DNA from 2 places in the Allobosea sp. 10L417 genome. Region 2 is predicted to be linked to the other one. Evidence: predicted binding sites of a transcription regulator. Region 2 holds the regulator's gene; the other holds the start of a gene.
The links. Region 2 encodes PhoB, which activates phosphate uptake and scavenging genes when phosphate is short. Its sites were predicted from a motif close to TGTCATNNANCTGTCAT; they were not measured.
Positions count from the first base shown of each region.

Region 1: the regulator PhoB is predicted to act here: its motif matches at 4,088-4,104, upstream of AC1DE3_RS02140 (BtaA family protein).

Region 1 covers NZ_JBFTJP010000001.1:389,781-397,765, reverse strand. The annotation lists gene AC1DE3_RS02155 (ATP-dependent helicase) at 1-1,664, opposite strand, end outside; gene AC1DE3_RS02150 (acyl-CoA dehydrogenase family protein) at 1,780-3,426, shown strand; gene msrB (peptide-methionine (R)-S-oxide reductase MsrB) at 3,514-3,945, opposite strand; gene AC1DE3_RS02140 (BtaA family protein) at 4,150-5,415, shown strand; gene AC1DE3_RS02135 (class I SAM-dependent methyltransferase) at 5,412-6,083, shown strand; gene AC1DE3_RS02130 (thioesterase family protein) at 6,178-6,744, opposite strand; gene AC1DE3_RS02125 (FAD-binding oxidoreductase) at 6,949-7,985, shown strand, end outside.
Region 2 covers NZ_JBFTJP010000001.1:1,034,185-1,042,169, forward strand. The annotation lists gene AC1DE3_RS05250 (LysR family transcriptional regulator) at 1-169, shown strand, start outside; gene AC1DE3_RS05255 (SpoIIAA family protein) at 224-610, shown strand; gene AC1DE3_RS05260 (DUF3175 domain-containing protein) at 627-911, shown strand; gene AC1DE3_RS05265 (hypothetical protein) at 1,163-1,342, opposite strand; gene phoB (phosphate regulon transcriptional regulator PhoB) at 1,450-2,148, opposite strand; gene phoU (phosphate signaling complex protein PhoU) at 2,160-2,879, opposite strand; gene pstB (phosphate ABC transporter ATP-binding protein PstB) at 3,087-3,893, opposite strand; gene pstA (phosphate ABC transporter permease PstA) at 3,933-4,817, opposite strand; gene pstC (phosphate ABC transporter permease subunit PstC) at 4,835-5,809, opposite strand; gene pstS (phosphate ABC transporter substrate-binding protein PstS) at 5,991-7,016, opposite strand; gene AC1DE3_RS05300 (ATP-binding protein) at 7,138-7,985, opposite strand, start outside.

The sequences.
Region 1 (7,985 bases), 640 kb from region 2:
ACGTGCTCGAGGAAGGCCGGCAGGTCGGGGAATTCGTCGAGCGAGCGGACGAGCTCCTTGAGGTTTTCCAGCCGCCCTGCGGCATCGGCCGAGCGGTCCTTCTTCCACATCTCGGTGTAGCCGGATTCCTCCAGCACGAGCTCTGCCAGCTCGCCCTGCGGCATATGCTCGGCGCGGGTCGACCAGCGGCCGAAGGCATCGACGAGTTCGCGCAGCGTGGTGCGGGCCTTGGGCTTGAGCTCGTCGCTCTCGACCGCGGCACGGGCCGATTGCATCAGAGAGAAGCCGGTGGCGCGAGCATGGTTGTGCAGGAGCTGGACGGTGGCGTCGCCGAGGCCGCGCTTGGGCACATTGATGATCCGCTCGAAGGCGAGGTCGTCGGTCGGCGATACCACGCAGCGCAGATAGGCCAGCGCATCGCGGATTTCGGCGCGCTCATAGAAGCGCGGGCCGCCGATGACGCGATAGGGCACGCCGGCCTGGACGAAGCGCTCCTCGATCTCGCGCATCTGCGCGGAGATGCGGACGAGAACCGCGACCTCGGCGAGATTGTATTTCTTGGCCTGCATCGCCTCGATCTCGTCGGAGATCAGGCGGGCTTCCTCTTGGCTGTCCCAGGCGCCGGTGATGGTGACCTTCTCGCCGAGCGCATCCTCGGTGCGCAGCGTCTTGCCGAGGCGGCCTTCGTTGCGGGCGATCAGCTTGGAGGCGGTGGCGAGGATATGGCCGGTGGAGCGGTAGTTGCGCTCCAGCCGGATCACGGTCGCCCCAGGAAAATCGTGCTCGAAGCGCAGGATGTTGTCGACCTCGGCACCGCGCCAGCCATAGATCGACTGGTCGTCGTCGCCGACGCAGCAGATGTTGCGGCGTCCTTGGGCAAGAAGCCGAAGCCAGAGATACTGCGCCGTGTTGGTGTCCTGGTACTCGTCGACGAGGATGTAGCGGAAGCGATCGTGATAGGTCTGGAGCACGTCAGGATAGTCGCGGAACAGCGTCAGGCAGTGCAGCAGCAGGTCGCCGAAATCAACGGCGTTCAGCGCCTTCAGCCGCTCCTGATAGGCAGCATAGAGCTTGCCGCCCTTGCCGTTGGCGAAGACGGCGGCCTCGCCGGGCGGCACGTCCTTGGGGCTGAGGCCGCGATTCTTCCAGCTATCGATGAAGCCCGCCAGCATGCGGCCGGGCCAGCGCTTCTCGTCGATGCCCTCGGCCTGAATCACCTGCTTCATCAGGCGGATCTGGTCGTCGGTGTCGAGAATGGTGAAGTCGCTGCGCAGGTCGAGCAGTTCGGCGTGGCGGCGCAGCAGCTTGGCCGAGATCGAGTGGAAGGTGCCGAGCCAGGGCATGCCCTCGGCGACCGGTCCGACGAGATGGGCGACGCGCTCCTTCATCTCGCGCGCCGCCTTGTTGGTGAAGGTGACGGCGAGGATCTGGGAAGGGTAGGCGCGGCTGGTCGAAATCAGGTGGCCGATGCGGGTGGTGAGCACGCGGGTTTTGCCGGTGCCGGCGCCGGCCAGCACCAACACGGGGCCTTCCGTCGCCTCGACCGCCTGGCGCTGCTCCGGGTTCAGCCCCGTAAGATAGCCGGCCGCCGGCTGCGCTGCGGCACGCGCGGCGAGGCCTCCAGGGCGGGGCAGGGGAGCGGAAAAGGGGTCAGTCTCGGACAAGGGACCAGTGTGCTCGTGCGTGATTCGTTCTCCGGCGAATATAGGGCGCTCGTGTCAGGATTGCGCCCTGCCGGAGGGATCATTTTATATCCCGTTCCACAGGGAGGTGGCAGCAATGGCGGAGCAGAGCGGGGAAGGGCGCTGGGAGGTCACCAATCAGGTGCCGGTGCTGGCCGAATACGATGCCTTCGCCGCCGATCCGGTGCTGCCGGCCATCGTCTCGGCGTTCGGGGCCGATTGGGCGCGAGACCGCTTGCATGACGCCGGGCGGACAGTCGGCTCGGCAAGGGTGCAGGAGCTGGCCTATCTCGCCAATCGCTACACGCCCGAACTGAGGGCCTTCGACCGCTTCGGCAACCGCATCGACGAGATCGCCTTCCATCCCGCCTGGCACGAGCTGATGGGGCTTGCTATCGGGCAGGAGACGCATGCGCTCGCCTGGAACCGGCCGGAGCCCGGCGCGCAGGTGGCCCGCGCCGCCTTGCAGTATCTCTGGTACGGCGCCGAGAGCGGGATCTGCTGCCCGATCAGCATGACCTATGCCGCCGTGCCGGTGCTGAAGCAGGACGCGGCACTCTGGGAGCAGTGGGGCCACCTCGTCACCTCCAATCGCTACGATCCGCGGCAGGGGCCGGCGCCTCTCAAGACCGGCGCGACCGTCGGCACGGCGATGACGGAGACGCAAGGCGGCTCGGATCTGCGTCAGACGCAGACATATGCCGAAGACAATCGCGACGGCACCTATTCGCTCCATGGCCGGAAATGGTTCTTCTCGGTGCCGCATTCCGACGTCTTCCTGACGCTGGCGCGGACGGCCGAGGGGATCTCGTGCTTCGTCGTGCCGGGCTGGCAGCTGGACGGATCGCGCAACGGCGTCGCGATCCAGCGACTCAAGGACAAGGTCGGAAACCGCTCGAATGCCTCCTCCGAGGTGGAGTTCAGGGGCGCCATCGGCCATCTGATCGGGGAGCCGGGGCGCGGGATCCGCACCGGACTGTCGATGAATCACAATTCACGGCTGGACATTGCCGCCGCCTCCTCCGGGCTGATGCGGATGGCGGTCTCGCTGGCGGCGCATCACGCGCAGCACCGGAGGGCATTCCAGAAGGCGCTGATCGACCAGCCGATCATGCAGAACGTGCTGGCCGATATCGCGATCGAGGCTGAGGCCGCGGCCTGGCTCGCCTTCCGGCTTTTCGCGGCGCTGGATCGACAGGAGGCATCGGAGAGTGAGCGGCTGCTGGCGCGGGTGGGCGCGCCGATCGCGAAATACTGGATCACGCGGCGGACGCCTGCCGTCGTCACCGAGGCGCTGGAGTGCCATGGCGGCAACGGCTTCATCGAGGACAACCCGATGGCGCGGCTCTATCGCGAGGCGCCGCTGAACGCGATCTGGGAAGGCTCGGGCAATGTCATCTGCCTGGACGTGCTGCGCTCGCTGGCGCGGGAGCAGGGGGCGATCGACGTGCTGAGGGCTGAGCTGATGGTGGCTGCGGGCTCGGACAAGCGCTACGATGCGGCGCTGAGGCGTTTGGAAGGCGAATTGCCCGGGATGATGCGCAATGAGGGGCAGGCGCGGCGTCTCACCGAGCGCTTGGCGCTCATGTTGCAGGGCTCGTTGCTGTTGCAGTTTGCGCCCTCTGCGGTGGCGGACGCGTTCATTGCCATGCGGCTTGGGGATGGCTGGTCGGGGCAGTTCGGCGATCTGCCGCCGGCGGTGGATGCCGGAGTGCTGGCGCGACGGGCGGTGCCCGTTGCGTGAGGCGTCATGCCCGGGCTTGACCCGGGCATCTCTTTATCGCCTTTCCGTCGTGAGATGCTCGGGGCAAGCCCGAGCATCACGGCGGGATCAAGCCGCTTCCGGCTCGAAATTCATCGCCACGCCGTTAATGCAGTAGCGCAGGCCGGTGGGCGGCGGGCCGTCGGGGAAGACGTGGCCGAGATGGCCGCCGCAATTGGCGCAATGCGCCTCGACACGGTGCATGCCGTAGCTGAAATCCTCCGAGGCGCCGACGGCGCCCTCCAGCGGCTGGTCGAAACTCGGCCAGCCCGTGCCGCTCTCGAACTTCTTGCCCGACTTGAACAGCTTCTGGCCGCAGCCGGCGCAGGAGAAGGTGCCGGCGCGCTTCTCGTAGTTGAGTGCGCAAGAACCCGCACGCTCCGTGCCGTGGCCACGCAGGACCTGATACTGCTCCGGCGTCAGCCGCTCGCGCCACTGCGCGTCGGTCAGCTGGAAGGGGAAAGTCTCGTCCTGCTTCTTCGACTCGCCGAACATGCTCATCAGACCCATTGCGATCTCCTTGTCAGCGGGGTGGCGGGGCGCCTCATCGGCTTTCGTGCCGCCAATATGGCGTCTCAGGCGCCGGATTTCAGCCCCACAGATTACCGGCGGTTTCACGACGCCGCGGCAAGGGCCGAGGCTCCGTCACCGGACCGTCACGCGACTCCTCTAGCAGGCCCGCCACCCGCAAAGGGAGGAAAACCGGTGACGCAACAGGCGACGCAAACGGCGCGCGCGGCCCGCCGCATGACGAGCTCGGGCCTGGGACTGGCCGTCCGGCGCAGCAAGACGCTGTCCAAAGCGGGCATGCTGGAATGGCTGTTCGCCCGCGCCTTCTCCGGACTGGTCTATCCGCAGATCTGGGAAGACCCGGTGGTCGACATGGCGGCGCTGCAGCTCAAGGCCGAGGACCATGTCGTGGCGATCGCGTCGGGCTCCTGCAACATCCTTTCCTATCTCACGGCCGCGCCGATCCGTGTCAGCGCTGTCGATCTCAACGCCGCGCATATCGCGCTCGGCCGGCTGAAGCTCGCGGCTCTGGCGCGGTTGGAGCGGCAGGAGGACTTCCTGCGCTTCTTCGGCCAGGCAAATGCGCGCGAGAATGTCGGCGTCTACGATCGCGAGATCGCTGATCATCTCGACGCCGTCTCGCGCGGCTACTGGGAGGGGCGGGGCCTCAATGGACGGCGCCGGATCAACCTCTTCGCCAAGGGCTTCTATCGCTACGGCCTGCTCGGCCGCTTCATCGGCACGGGCCATGTGCTGGCGCGGGCGCTGGGCGGCAATCCGCTGACGATGCTGGCAGCGCGTGACCTAGCCGAACAGCGGGCGCTCTACGAGCAGCATCTCGCGCCGGTGTTCGAGCGCAAGCTGGTGCGGTGGCTGGTGCGCCAGCCGGCCTCGCTCTATGGGCTCGGCATCCCGCCGGCGCAGTACAAGGCGCTGGCGGCCGATGGCGAGGAGGGCATTCTCGGCGCGCTGAAGCTGCGGCTGGAGCGTCTGGCCTGCGATTTCGATCTGAAGGACAACTACTTCGCCCAGCAGGCTTTCGGCCGACGCTATGGCGAGGGGGCCGACGCGGCGTTTCCGCCCTATCTGCAGCCGCAATATTTCGCGGCGGTGAAGGAGCGCGCTGCGAACGTCTCCTATCACCAGAGCGCGGTCACCGCCTTGCTGGAGCAGCAGCCGGCCGAGAGTTGCGATGCCTATGTGCTGCTCGATGCGCAGGATTGGATGAACGACGCCGATCTGACGGCGCTGTGGTCGCAGATCACGCGCGCCGCCCGGCCGGGCGCGCGGGTGATCTTCCGCACGGCGGCCGACGAGCGGCTGCTGCCCGGCCGGATACCCGCTGCGATCCTCGACCAGTGGCATTACGAGGAGGAGCGCAGCCGCGATCTCTGCCGGCAGGACCGCTCGGCGATCTATGGCGGCTTCCACCTCTATGTGCTGAAGGGGCAGGTCCGGTGAGCGCCGCCGAGGCGCCGGGCGGCTCGCCCGCCGGGTTGATGGACCGGATCTATCGGCGTCAGCGGCACATCTACGACGCCAGCCGGAAGTTCTATCTGCTCGGCCGTGACCAGCTGATCGATGGGTTGCAGCCGCCTCCCGGCGCCACCGTCCTGGAGATCGGCTGCGGCACCGGGCGCAACCTCATCCAGATCGCGCGGCGCTACCCGTCCAGCGCCTGCTACGGGCTCGACGTCTCCAGCGAGATGCTGGCGACGGCGCGCACTGCGGTGGCGCGGGCGGAGCTGGACGATCGGATCCAGCTAGCCGAGGCTGATGCCACCGGCTTCGACCCGCAGGCACTGTTCGGCCTTCAGGGCTTCGACCGGATCGTGATCTCCTATGCGCTGTCGATGATCCCGCCCTGGCAGGGTGTCGTCGCGGAGGCGCTGCGCCGCCTCAACATGGGCGGCTCTTTGCATATCGTCGATTTCGGCGATCAGAGCGGGCTGCCGGCGAGCTTCAAGGCCGTGCTGCTGCGCTGGCTCGCCCTGTTCCATGTCACGCCACGCGAGGATCTGCCGGAGACGGTGCGGGCGCTAGCGGAAGCGGCGGGGGCCGACTGCCGGCTCGGCGCGCCGTATCGTGGCTATGCGATGCATGCGGTGGTGGGAAGGCGCGGAGCTTAGCGTCATGCTCGGGCTTGACCCGAGCACCTCCTGACAAGAAGGCGCTGGTTTCAGAGATGGTCGGGCCAAGCCCGACCATGACGGCAAAATAGTCTCAGTGCCGCGTCTCGACCTCGGGCTCGCGCACTTCCTTCGCCTCATCGACGCGGATCGCCGACTTCTTCGGCATGCCGATGATGCGACCGATCGTAGCCGGCGGCGGCATCATGCTGTGGGCTGCCTTCATCAAAGCAAGATTCGCGAGGATGTCGGCAGGGAAGGGCGTGACCCTGCGATGGACCATGTCGACGTGCAGCGACAGGTTCTCGCTGGTCGCGGCGAGCCAGCCTTCATGGGCGTGGCGCATCTCGAGATAGTAGTGCAGGCGCTTGTCGTCGAAGCTGATGAGCTGGGCGGTGACGCGGACGAGGTCGCCATCGGTCAGCTCACGCTTGTAGAGGATGTGGCATTCCGCGGTGAAGGTCGAGGCGTGGCGTGTCTCGACATAGTCCCGCGTCAGGCCGACAAGAGAGAAGACTTCGTCCACCGCACGGTCGAACAGGACATGATAGTAGGCCATGTTGAGATGGCCGTTGTAGTCGATCCATTGCGGCTCGACCCGCATCGCCGAAGAGACGAAGGGCGAGAAGAAGAGCGCCGGAGCGCGTGTATCGTGTGCCATGATCGCCCTCCCTGTCAGGCGCCTCGTTCAAGGGCCCGTCGCATTATTGCGGCTGCCCATTTCGTCGTCCCATGATCTAGTATGCATCGTTCGCAATCAGCGTCAGCACCTCGCCCCGGCCACGATGGTCAGGATGATGTCGGACCGTAACCAATTGCGAAACCGATCTGTTCCAAGTCTAAGCGCCAAAATCGGATCTTGACAATGAGCCTGCCCGCTGCCGCCCCTCATGACAGCCCTGCCTCCGCCGCAGTGCTGCCGCCATCGCCCGATGCCATTGCAGCCGTGACCCAGGCGCTGGCCGCGCGCTTCGGAAACCGGCTCGTCATCAGCCTCGCGGTGCGCCAGCAGCACGGCCATACCCTGACCTGGATACCCAATCAGCCGCCGGATGCGGTGATTTTCCCGCAAAACACGGAAGAGGTTTCCGAGATCGTGAAGCTCTGCGCGGCGCATGGCGTGCCGGTCATTGCCTTCGGCACCGGCACCTCGCTGGAGGGGCATGTCAACGCGCCCTTCGGTGGCGTCTGCATCGACATGTCGCAGATGAAGCGCATCATCGCCGTGCACGCCGAGGATCTCGACGTGGTGGTCGAGGCCGGCGTCACCCGCAAGGAGCTCAACGAGCATCTGCGCGACCAGGGCCTGATGTTCCCGATCGATCCGGGCGCCGATGCCTCGATCGGCGGCATGGCCGCGACGCGCGCTTCCGGCACCAATGCGGTCCGCTACGGCACGATGAAGGACAATGTGCTGGCGCTGAAGGCGGTGATGGCCGATGGCTCGATCGTCAAGACCTCGACGCGCGCCCGCAAGACCTCGGCCGGCTACGATCTCACCCGCCTGCTCGTCGGCTCGGAAGGCACGCTCGGCATCATCACCGAGGTCACGCTAAAGCTGCATGGCATCCCCGAGGCGATCGCCGCCGGCGTCTGCCCCTTCCCCTCGGTGAAGGCCGCCTGCGATGCGACGATCCTGACCATCCAGACCGGCTTGCCGGTGGCGCGCATCGAGCTGCTCGACGACGTGATGATCCGCGGCGTCAACCTGCATGCCAAGCTCGGCCTGCCGGAGACGACGATGCTCTTCGTCGAGTTCCACGGAACGGAAGCGGGCGTTGCCGAGCAGTCCCAGCGCTTCGGCGAGATCGCGGCGGAATATGGCGGCGGGCCCTTCGAATGGGCGACCAAGGCGGAGGACCGCTCCAAGCTCTGGCAGGCGCGCCATGACGCCTATTGGGC
Region 2 (7,985 bases):
GGGCGCGCTCGTCAACCCGCTCGGACTCGGCTTCACCAGCGCGACGGGCTGCTGGCTCATCCGCCCGTTGGGCCAGCCGCAACGCCCCGGCCTCGATGAATTCATCGGCTGGCTGCGCTCCGAAGCCGCGCGGTTCGATGCCGCCACCCGTGGATCCTCAGCCGCCTGATCATTGGGCGAAACTTCCGCTCTTGCCCCGCGTTGTCTGGAGCAAGGAGGAGTCATGTTAACGATCCTGCCCGCCCCCGACCATGTCGGCGCCTACCGCCTGTCGCAGACGCTGACCAGCGACGATCTCGATGGGATCATGGCCGATATCGACGCGAAGCTCGCACGACACGAGAAAGTCGGCATCCTCGCCGACCTCACCGATTTCACCGATATGACCTTGGCTGCCGCCTGGAAGGATGCGCGCTACAGCCTCGGCAAGCTGTGGGAGCTGCAACGCTTCCCGCGCGAGGCGGTGATCACCGACAGGGGCTGGCTTGCGGCCTTCGTCGACCTGCTCAATCCGGCGATCCCCTTCGTGACTGTTCGCACCTTCAAGCCGGAGGAGTACGAGACCGCATTGACCTGGGCCGGCGACATCGAGGGCGGACCAAACGCCTGACCGACAGGAGGACGCCATGCCCGTCCACAAGCACAGATGGTCGGCCGATATCACCAGCCGGAGCAACGCGCTCGATTTCGAGAAAGCCGTGTTCACGCGTGGCGATCCGCGTCAGATCGCGCGCTCGCTGAAGCGGTCGGCCGAGCACAGCCGCCGGCGCAAATCGGGCCCCTATCGCTCGGCGATGTCGATGCTCACCTTCTACATCAACCGCGCCGGCCGGAAACTGCCGGCCGAGCGCCGCAGAACTCTGGAAGCGGCCAAGCACAGCTTGCGCCGCCTCTTCCACCGAGAGGGCTGAAGCGCCTGCCGTCGCCCTTCAGGGGATCGACCTGAAGGCCGGTTCTCATCGCGCCCTGCCTCCCTTGCGCGCCGGATCATGCGAGAGGTGGCTGTCGCGTTCGCCGCCGCCACCCGAAACGCGAGCGTGCCGCCGGTTGTCATCGGCAAGCGGATGTCCGGCGGCTTCTTCGCGTTCTCATGCGATGAGCCGGGGCCGCCGTGCCGGATGCTCTGCGGCGCCTTGGTCGAGGTCGACGTTCGGCAACCTCCTCAACGATCCTGTTGCAGACCCTGATGGGTCGTGTTGATGCGTGTATTGCCCTGCTGGCCCTGCTGATCAGGCTGGCTTGGTCGGCGCTCGCCACCTCTGGCGCTGCGCAGATCGCGCTCGGCATGATCTGGCTCGCCCGGACCCTTGTCGCTTCGATTGGCCGGCGGGATGGGCGGCATCTTGCTCACGGCGACCTCCTCTGGCTCGCGTCGATCTTCAAGATCAACGCGAGCGGCCGGGCAAGGTTCACGGCAAGTTGCGATGAGGAGCAGAGCTGCAGCGCCGCTCAGCTGCGCGCAAAGGTTTCGTCGAAGGCGTAACCGGCGCCGCGGACTGTCCGCAGCGGATCCTTGGTATTGGCCGGCGTGATCGCCTTGCGCAGCCGGCCCACATGAACGTCGACGGTGCGCTCATCGATATAGACGTCGCGGCCCCAGACGGCGTCGAGAAGCTGGGCGCGCGAATAGACGCGGCCGGGCGCCTGCATCAAGAACTCGAGCAGCCGGAACTCGGTCGGGCCGAGATGCAGCTCGCTGCCGGCACGGCGGACGCGCCGGGTCGTGCGATCGAGTTCGAGGTCGCCGGCGGCGAGCAGCCCCGCGACATGGCCCGGCTTGGCGCGGCGCAGCAGCGCCTGTATGCGCGCGATCAGCTCCGGCAACGAAAAGGGCTTCACCACATAATCGTCCGCGCCAGTCGCGAGCCCGCGCACGCGTTCGGTCTCCTCGCCACGCGCCGTCAGCATGATGATCGGCACGCGTTCGGTGTCGCGCCGCGAGCGCAAGCGGCGGCAGAGTTCGATGCCAGAAAGGCCCGGCAGCATCCAGTCGAGCAGCACGAGATCAGGCGTGTGGTCGCGCAGATGCAGTTCGGCGTCATCCCCGCGCGCGACGCTGTCGACCTCGAAGCCCTCGGCCTCGAGATTGTAGCGCAGCAGCAGGGTTAGCGGCTCCTCGTCCTCGACGATCAGGATGCGTGCGGCCATGATGATCTGCTTCAGTTCCCGGTGATCGCCTCGACCTCGATATTGGTCGTGTCGAGCTTCGGCCGGTTCACGTCGAGCGAGTCGCCGGTGATGAGATAGTGGATCGTCTCGGCAATGTTGGTGGTGTGGTCGCCGATGCGCTCGATGTTCTTCGCGCAGAACAGGAGATGCGTGCAGAAGGTGATGTTGCGCGGATCCTCCATCATATAGGTCAGGAGCTCGCGGAACAGCGAGGTGTAGAGCGCATCGATCTCGTCGTCGCGGCGCCAGACGTCGAGCGCCTTCTGCTCGTTGCCGGCGGCGTAGGCGTCGAGAACGTCCTTGAGCTGCGCCTGCACCAGGCGGCTGATGTGCTCGAGCCCGACCACGGCGCGGTGCGGCGGCTGGAACTGGCCGGCGATGGCGACGGCGCGCTTGGCGATGTTCTTGGCGAGATCGCCGACGCGCTCGATGTCGGCGGCGATGCGGATCGCCGAAATCAGCTCGCGCAGGTCGTTGGCGAGCGGCTGGCGCCGGGCGATGGTCAGTACCGCCTTTTCCTCGACGTCCCGCTGGAGGTTGTCGAGGCGCTGGTCGGCCGTGATGATCTTCTGGGCAAGGCCGGTGTCGCGGCGCACCAGCGCCACGGTCGAATCGCCCAGCATGCGCTCGGCCATGCCGCCCATTTCGGCGAGGCTGCGGCGGATGCCTTCGAGATCGGTATCGTAGGAGCGGACGATGTGGTCGGTCATGGGCGGCGTGTCCTCTAGATCATTAGCGCCGATGCAGCGTCGTCGTTTTCAGGTCGGCATGCTCAACCCTCAGCCCTCATCCTGAGGAGCAAGCGAAGCTTGCGTCTCGAAGGATGCTCCGGTTGGTTCCGGAGCCTCCTGGACCATCCTTCGAGACGCCGCTCGCGCGGCTCCTCAGGATGAGGGCTGCTGGTTTGAAACCGGTCTTCAGCCGAACCGGCCGGTGACGTAGTCCTGCGTCTGCTTCTTGGCAGGGTTCATGAAGATGGTATTGGTCGGCGCGAATTCGACGACCTCGCCCAGATACATGAAGGCGGTATACTGCGAGATGCGGGCCGCCTGCTGCATGTTGTGCGTGACGATGGCGATGGTGAAGTCGCTCTTCAGCTGCTCCAGCAGATCCTCGATCTTGCCGGTCGAGATCGGGTCGAGCGCCGAGGTCGGCTCGTCGAACAGGATCACTTCAGGCTTCTGGGCGATGGTTCGCGCGATGCACAGGCGCTGCTGCTGGCCGCCGGAGAGACCCATGCCGGAGCTCTTCAGCTTGTCCTTGACCTCGTCCCAGAGCGCGGCACGGCGCAGCGCGCCCTCGACGCGGTCGTCGAGCTCGGACTTCGGCGGCTTCTCGTAGAGGCGGATACCGAAGGCGACGTTGTCGTAGATCGACATCGGGAAGGGCGTCGGCTTCTGGAACACCATGCCGACGCGCGAGCGCAGCTCGTTCACATCGACATCGTTCGAGATGATGTTGCGCCCGTCGAGCATGATCTCGCCGGTGGCCTTCTGCTCCGGATAGAGCGAGTAGATCCGGTTGAAGATGCGCAGCAGGGTCGACTTGCCGCAGCCCGACGGGCCGATCAGCGCGGTGACGTGCCGGTCGCGGAAATCGAGATTGATGTTCTTCAGCGCCTTGTGCTCGCCGTAGTAGAAATCGAGGTTCTTCACCGCGATCCGGACGGGCGCCTCGGCATCGAGCGTCTGCGGGGAGAGTTCAAGGGTCGAAAGCATCGACATGGTCCTCAAGGTCGGACGCGACCGGGTTGGATTCAAGTCTTATTTGCCGCCGGCGACAAAGCGGCGGGCAATGATCGAGAGCAGCAGGATCGAGACCGTGATGATCAGCGATCCCGCCCAGGCCAGTTGCTGCCAGTTCTCATAGGGAGCGGAGGCGAACTGGTAGATGGTGACGGGCAGGTTCGAGACGCCGCCGACCAGGGTCGGCGAGAACCAGAAATTGTTGTTCAGCGCGGTGAAGATCAGCGGCGCGGTCTCGCCGGCGATACGGGCGAGAGCCAGCAGGATACCGGTCACCATCCCGGCCTTGGCGGCGCGCCAGGTCACCGAGGTGATGACGACCGACGGCGGGGCGCCGAGGGCCGAGCCGGCTTCGCGCAGCGGGCCGGGCACGAGGTTCAGCATGTCCTCGGTGGTGCGCACGATGACCGGGATCGCGATGATGCCGAGCGCGACGCCGCCGGCCCAGCCGGAATAGCCGCGGAAGGGCTCGACCAGGATCACGTAGACGAACAGACCGATCAGGATCGACGGTGCCGACAGCAGGATGTCGTTGATGAAGCGGATCAGGTTCGCGAGCTTCGAGCCCTTGCCGTATTCGGCAAGCCAGGTGCCGGCGAGCACGCCGACCGGGGTCGCGACCGCGATCCCGAGAAAGGTCAGCACCACCGAGCCGACGATGGCGTTGGCGAGGCCGCCGCCCTGCGAGCCGGGGCCCGGCGTAACTTCGGTGAAGGTCGCGAGCGAGAGCCCGCCGATGCCCTTCACCAGCAGCATGCCGAGAATCCAGAACAGCACGAAGATGGCGCAGAAGGTGAAGCCCGTGGCGATGATCTTCATCAGCCGGTCGGCTGTGCGGCGGGACTGGCGCACGCGCCCCCAGGGGGTGTGGGGCAGTTCGCGCGGCGTGGAGGCGGTCGTCATGCTCATCTCTCAGGACCTCAGTAGCGCTTCACCCGGGCGACCAGGAGCCGCGCGATGACGAGGACGACGAAGGTGACGAAGAACAGGATGCAGCCCAGCGCGATCAGCGAGTTGAGCTGCAGGCCCATCGCCTCGTTGAACTCGTTGGCGATGCGCGAGGCGATGGTCGAGCCGGGATCGAGGATCGAGGCCGACAGGCGGTTGGCGTTGCCGACGACGAAGGTGACGGCCATCGTCTCGCCGAGGGCGCGGCCGAGGCCGAGCATGATCGCGCCGATGATCGAGACGCCGGCCTGCGGCACCAGCACATGGCGCACGACCTCCCAGGTCGTGGCGCCGATGCCATAGGCGCTCTCGCGCAGCACGGAGGGGATCTGCTCCAGCATGTCGCGGGTGATCGAGGCGATGAAGGGCACGATCATGAAGGCCAGGATGATGCCGGCCGTGAAGATGCCGAGGCCCGAGGGGGAGCGGGAGTAGAGGACGGTGCCGACGATCGGAATGCCCTCGACGAGGTTCGAGAGCGGGATCTGCACATAGGCTGCGAAGAGCGGCACGAAGACGAACAGGCCCCACATGCCGTAGATGATCGAGGGCACGGCAGCGAGCAGCTCGATCGCGGTGGCGACCGGCTTCTTGAACCAGCCCGGCGCGAGCTGGGTCAGGTAGACCGCGATGCCGAGCGAGAGCGGCACGCCGATGACGAGGGCGATCAGCGCGGTCGAAAGCGTGCCGACGATCGCCGGCCAGGCGCCGTACTGCTCGTTCTGCGTATCCCAGACGCTGGAGGTGATGAAGCCGAGGCCGAACTCGCGGAAGGCCGGCCAGCCGCCGATGATCATCGAGATCATGATACCGGCGAGCAGCACCAGCACGAGCAGCGCCGCGGCGAAGCTCGCATTGCGGAAGAAGAGGTCGAACCCCGCCTTCGGCGCCTTGCGGACGACCGGCCTCGCGCCGGGAACGTTCGTCATATCGGTTGCTGCGGTCATCCGCGGGGGCTCCGGTCTCGTTGCCGGGATTGCCATGGCCGGTCGCCCGTCCCGATCAATCCCAGCCCTCATCCTGAGGAGCATCCTGCGGGAGAGCCAGCTGGGGCCGCCCCTCAGGATGAGGGCTTGAAGAGAGCGGCAAGGCGGGACTGGCCCGCCTCGCCTTGTCAGTTGGCAGCGATCAGAAGATCGGCTTGCCGGCGGTGTCGGTCACGCCCTTCCAGGCGCTGCGGACCTGATCCTTCACATTCGACGGCAGGGCGACGTAGTCGAGCTCGCTCGCCAGCTTGTCGCCGTTCTTGTAGGCCCAGTCGAAGAACTTCATCGCGGCCTGTACCTCTTCCGGCTTCTCCGGCTTGGCATGGACCAGGATGAACGTCGCCGAAGTGATCGGCCAGGCATCCGCGCCCTTCTGGTTGTTGAGCGAGATGCCGAAGCCCGGCTGCTCCTGCCAGTTGGCGTTGGCGGCGGCAGCCTGGAAGGCCTTCTCCTCGGGAGCCGGGAAGTTGCCGTCGGCGTTCTTCACCAGGGCGTGGGCAAGCTTGTTCTGCTTGGCATAGGCGTATTCGACATAGCCGATCGAGTTGGCGACCTGCTTGACCGAGGCGGAGACGCCCTCATTGCCCTTGCCGCCGATACCGACCGGCCACTGGACCGACTGGTTGGCGCCGATCTTGGCTTTCCAGTCAGCCGAAACCTTGGAGAGGTAGTCGGTGAAGACGAAGGTCGTGCCCGAGCCGTCCGAACGGTAGACCGGGTTGATGTTGGCATCCGGCAGGGTGACGCCGGCGTTGAGCGCGACGATCGTCGGGTCGTTCCACTTCTTGATGTCGCCCAGATAGATCTGCGCAATGATCTCGCCCGAGAGCTTGAGCTTGCCCGGCTCGACGCCGGCGATGTTCACGGCCGGCACGACGCCGCCCATCACGGTCGGGAACTGGATCAGGCCGTCCTTGGTCAGGTCCTCGCCCTTGAGCGGGGCGTCGGTCGCGCCGAAAGCGACGGTCTTGGCCTTGATCTGGCGGATACCGCCGCCCGAGCCGATCGACTGGTAGTTGAGGCCCGTGCCGGTGTCCTTCTTGTAGGCCTCGGCCCACTTCGAATAGATCGGGAAGGGGAAGGTCGCGCCGGCGCCGGTGATGTCGGCAGCCTGGGCGGAACCGGCAATCCCGGCGGCCACGGCCGCCAGAACGAGAATCTTGCGCATGGAGATGTCCTCTCTAGGTCGCTGTTTACAGCGCCCCTGTCAGAACACTTCCTATATGACGGCCGGATGACATGACGTCATGAAAACTGTCACAAAGCGTTGAGGCGGCGTTTCAGCCGCCTCAACGCCGGGCCTCGAAGCGCGGCAGGATCGCCTTGAAGGTCGCCCCCTCGCCCGGCTTGCTTTCGATCGTCAGCCTGCCGCGATGACGCAGGACGATGTGCTTGACGATCGCCAGCCCCAGGCCCGTGCCGCCCGCTTCCCGGCTCGCGGCGGTGTCGACGCGGTAGAAGCGCTCCGTCAGGCGCGGCAGATGCTCCGGCGCAATCCCCGGCCCGTCGTCACGAACATAGAAGCCGGCTTCGTCCTCGCCGGCCTCGACGGCAATCTTCACCTCGCCGCCCTGCTTGCCATATTTGATGGCGTTCTCGACGAGGTTCTCCATCAGCCGCAGCAATTCGTCGCGGTCGCCGGGGACCAGCAGCGGCTCGCGCGGCGTGGTGAGCGTCAGCGTGACCTCGCGCTCGCGCCCCATCAATGTCAGCGAGTCGACGATTTCGCGCGCGATCCCAGCGAGATCGACCGGTGTGTCCGGCGCCACATGCGCGCGCTGCTCGATGCGCGAGAGCGAGAGGAGATCGTCGACGAGGCGCGCCATGCGCAGCCCCTGCTCGCGCATGATGCCGAGAAAGCGCTCGCGCGCCCGCTCGTCGTTGCGCGCCGGCCCCTGCAGCGTCTCGACGAAGCCGAGCAGAGAAGCGAGCGGCGTGCGCAGCTCATGGCTGGCATTGGCGACGAAATCGACGCGCATGCGCTCGATCACCCTCTGCTCGCTGAGGTCCTGGAAAGTGAGCAGCGTCGGCCGGCGCCGCCCGCCGCCCAGCGCCGCGACATGGATGCGGAAGGCGCGCTCGAACGGCACACGTTCGACCAGCTCGACGGTGTCGCGTCCGCCCTTATGCGCAACTT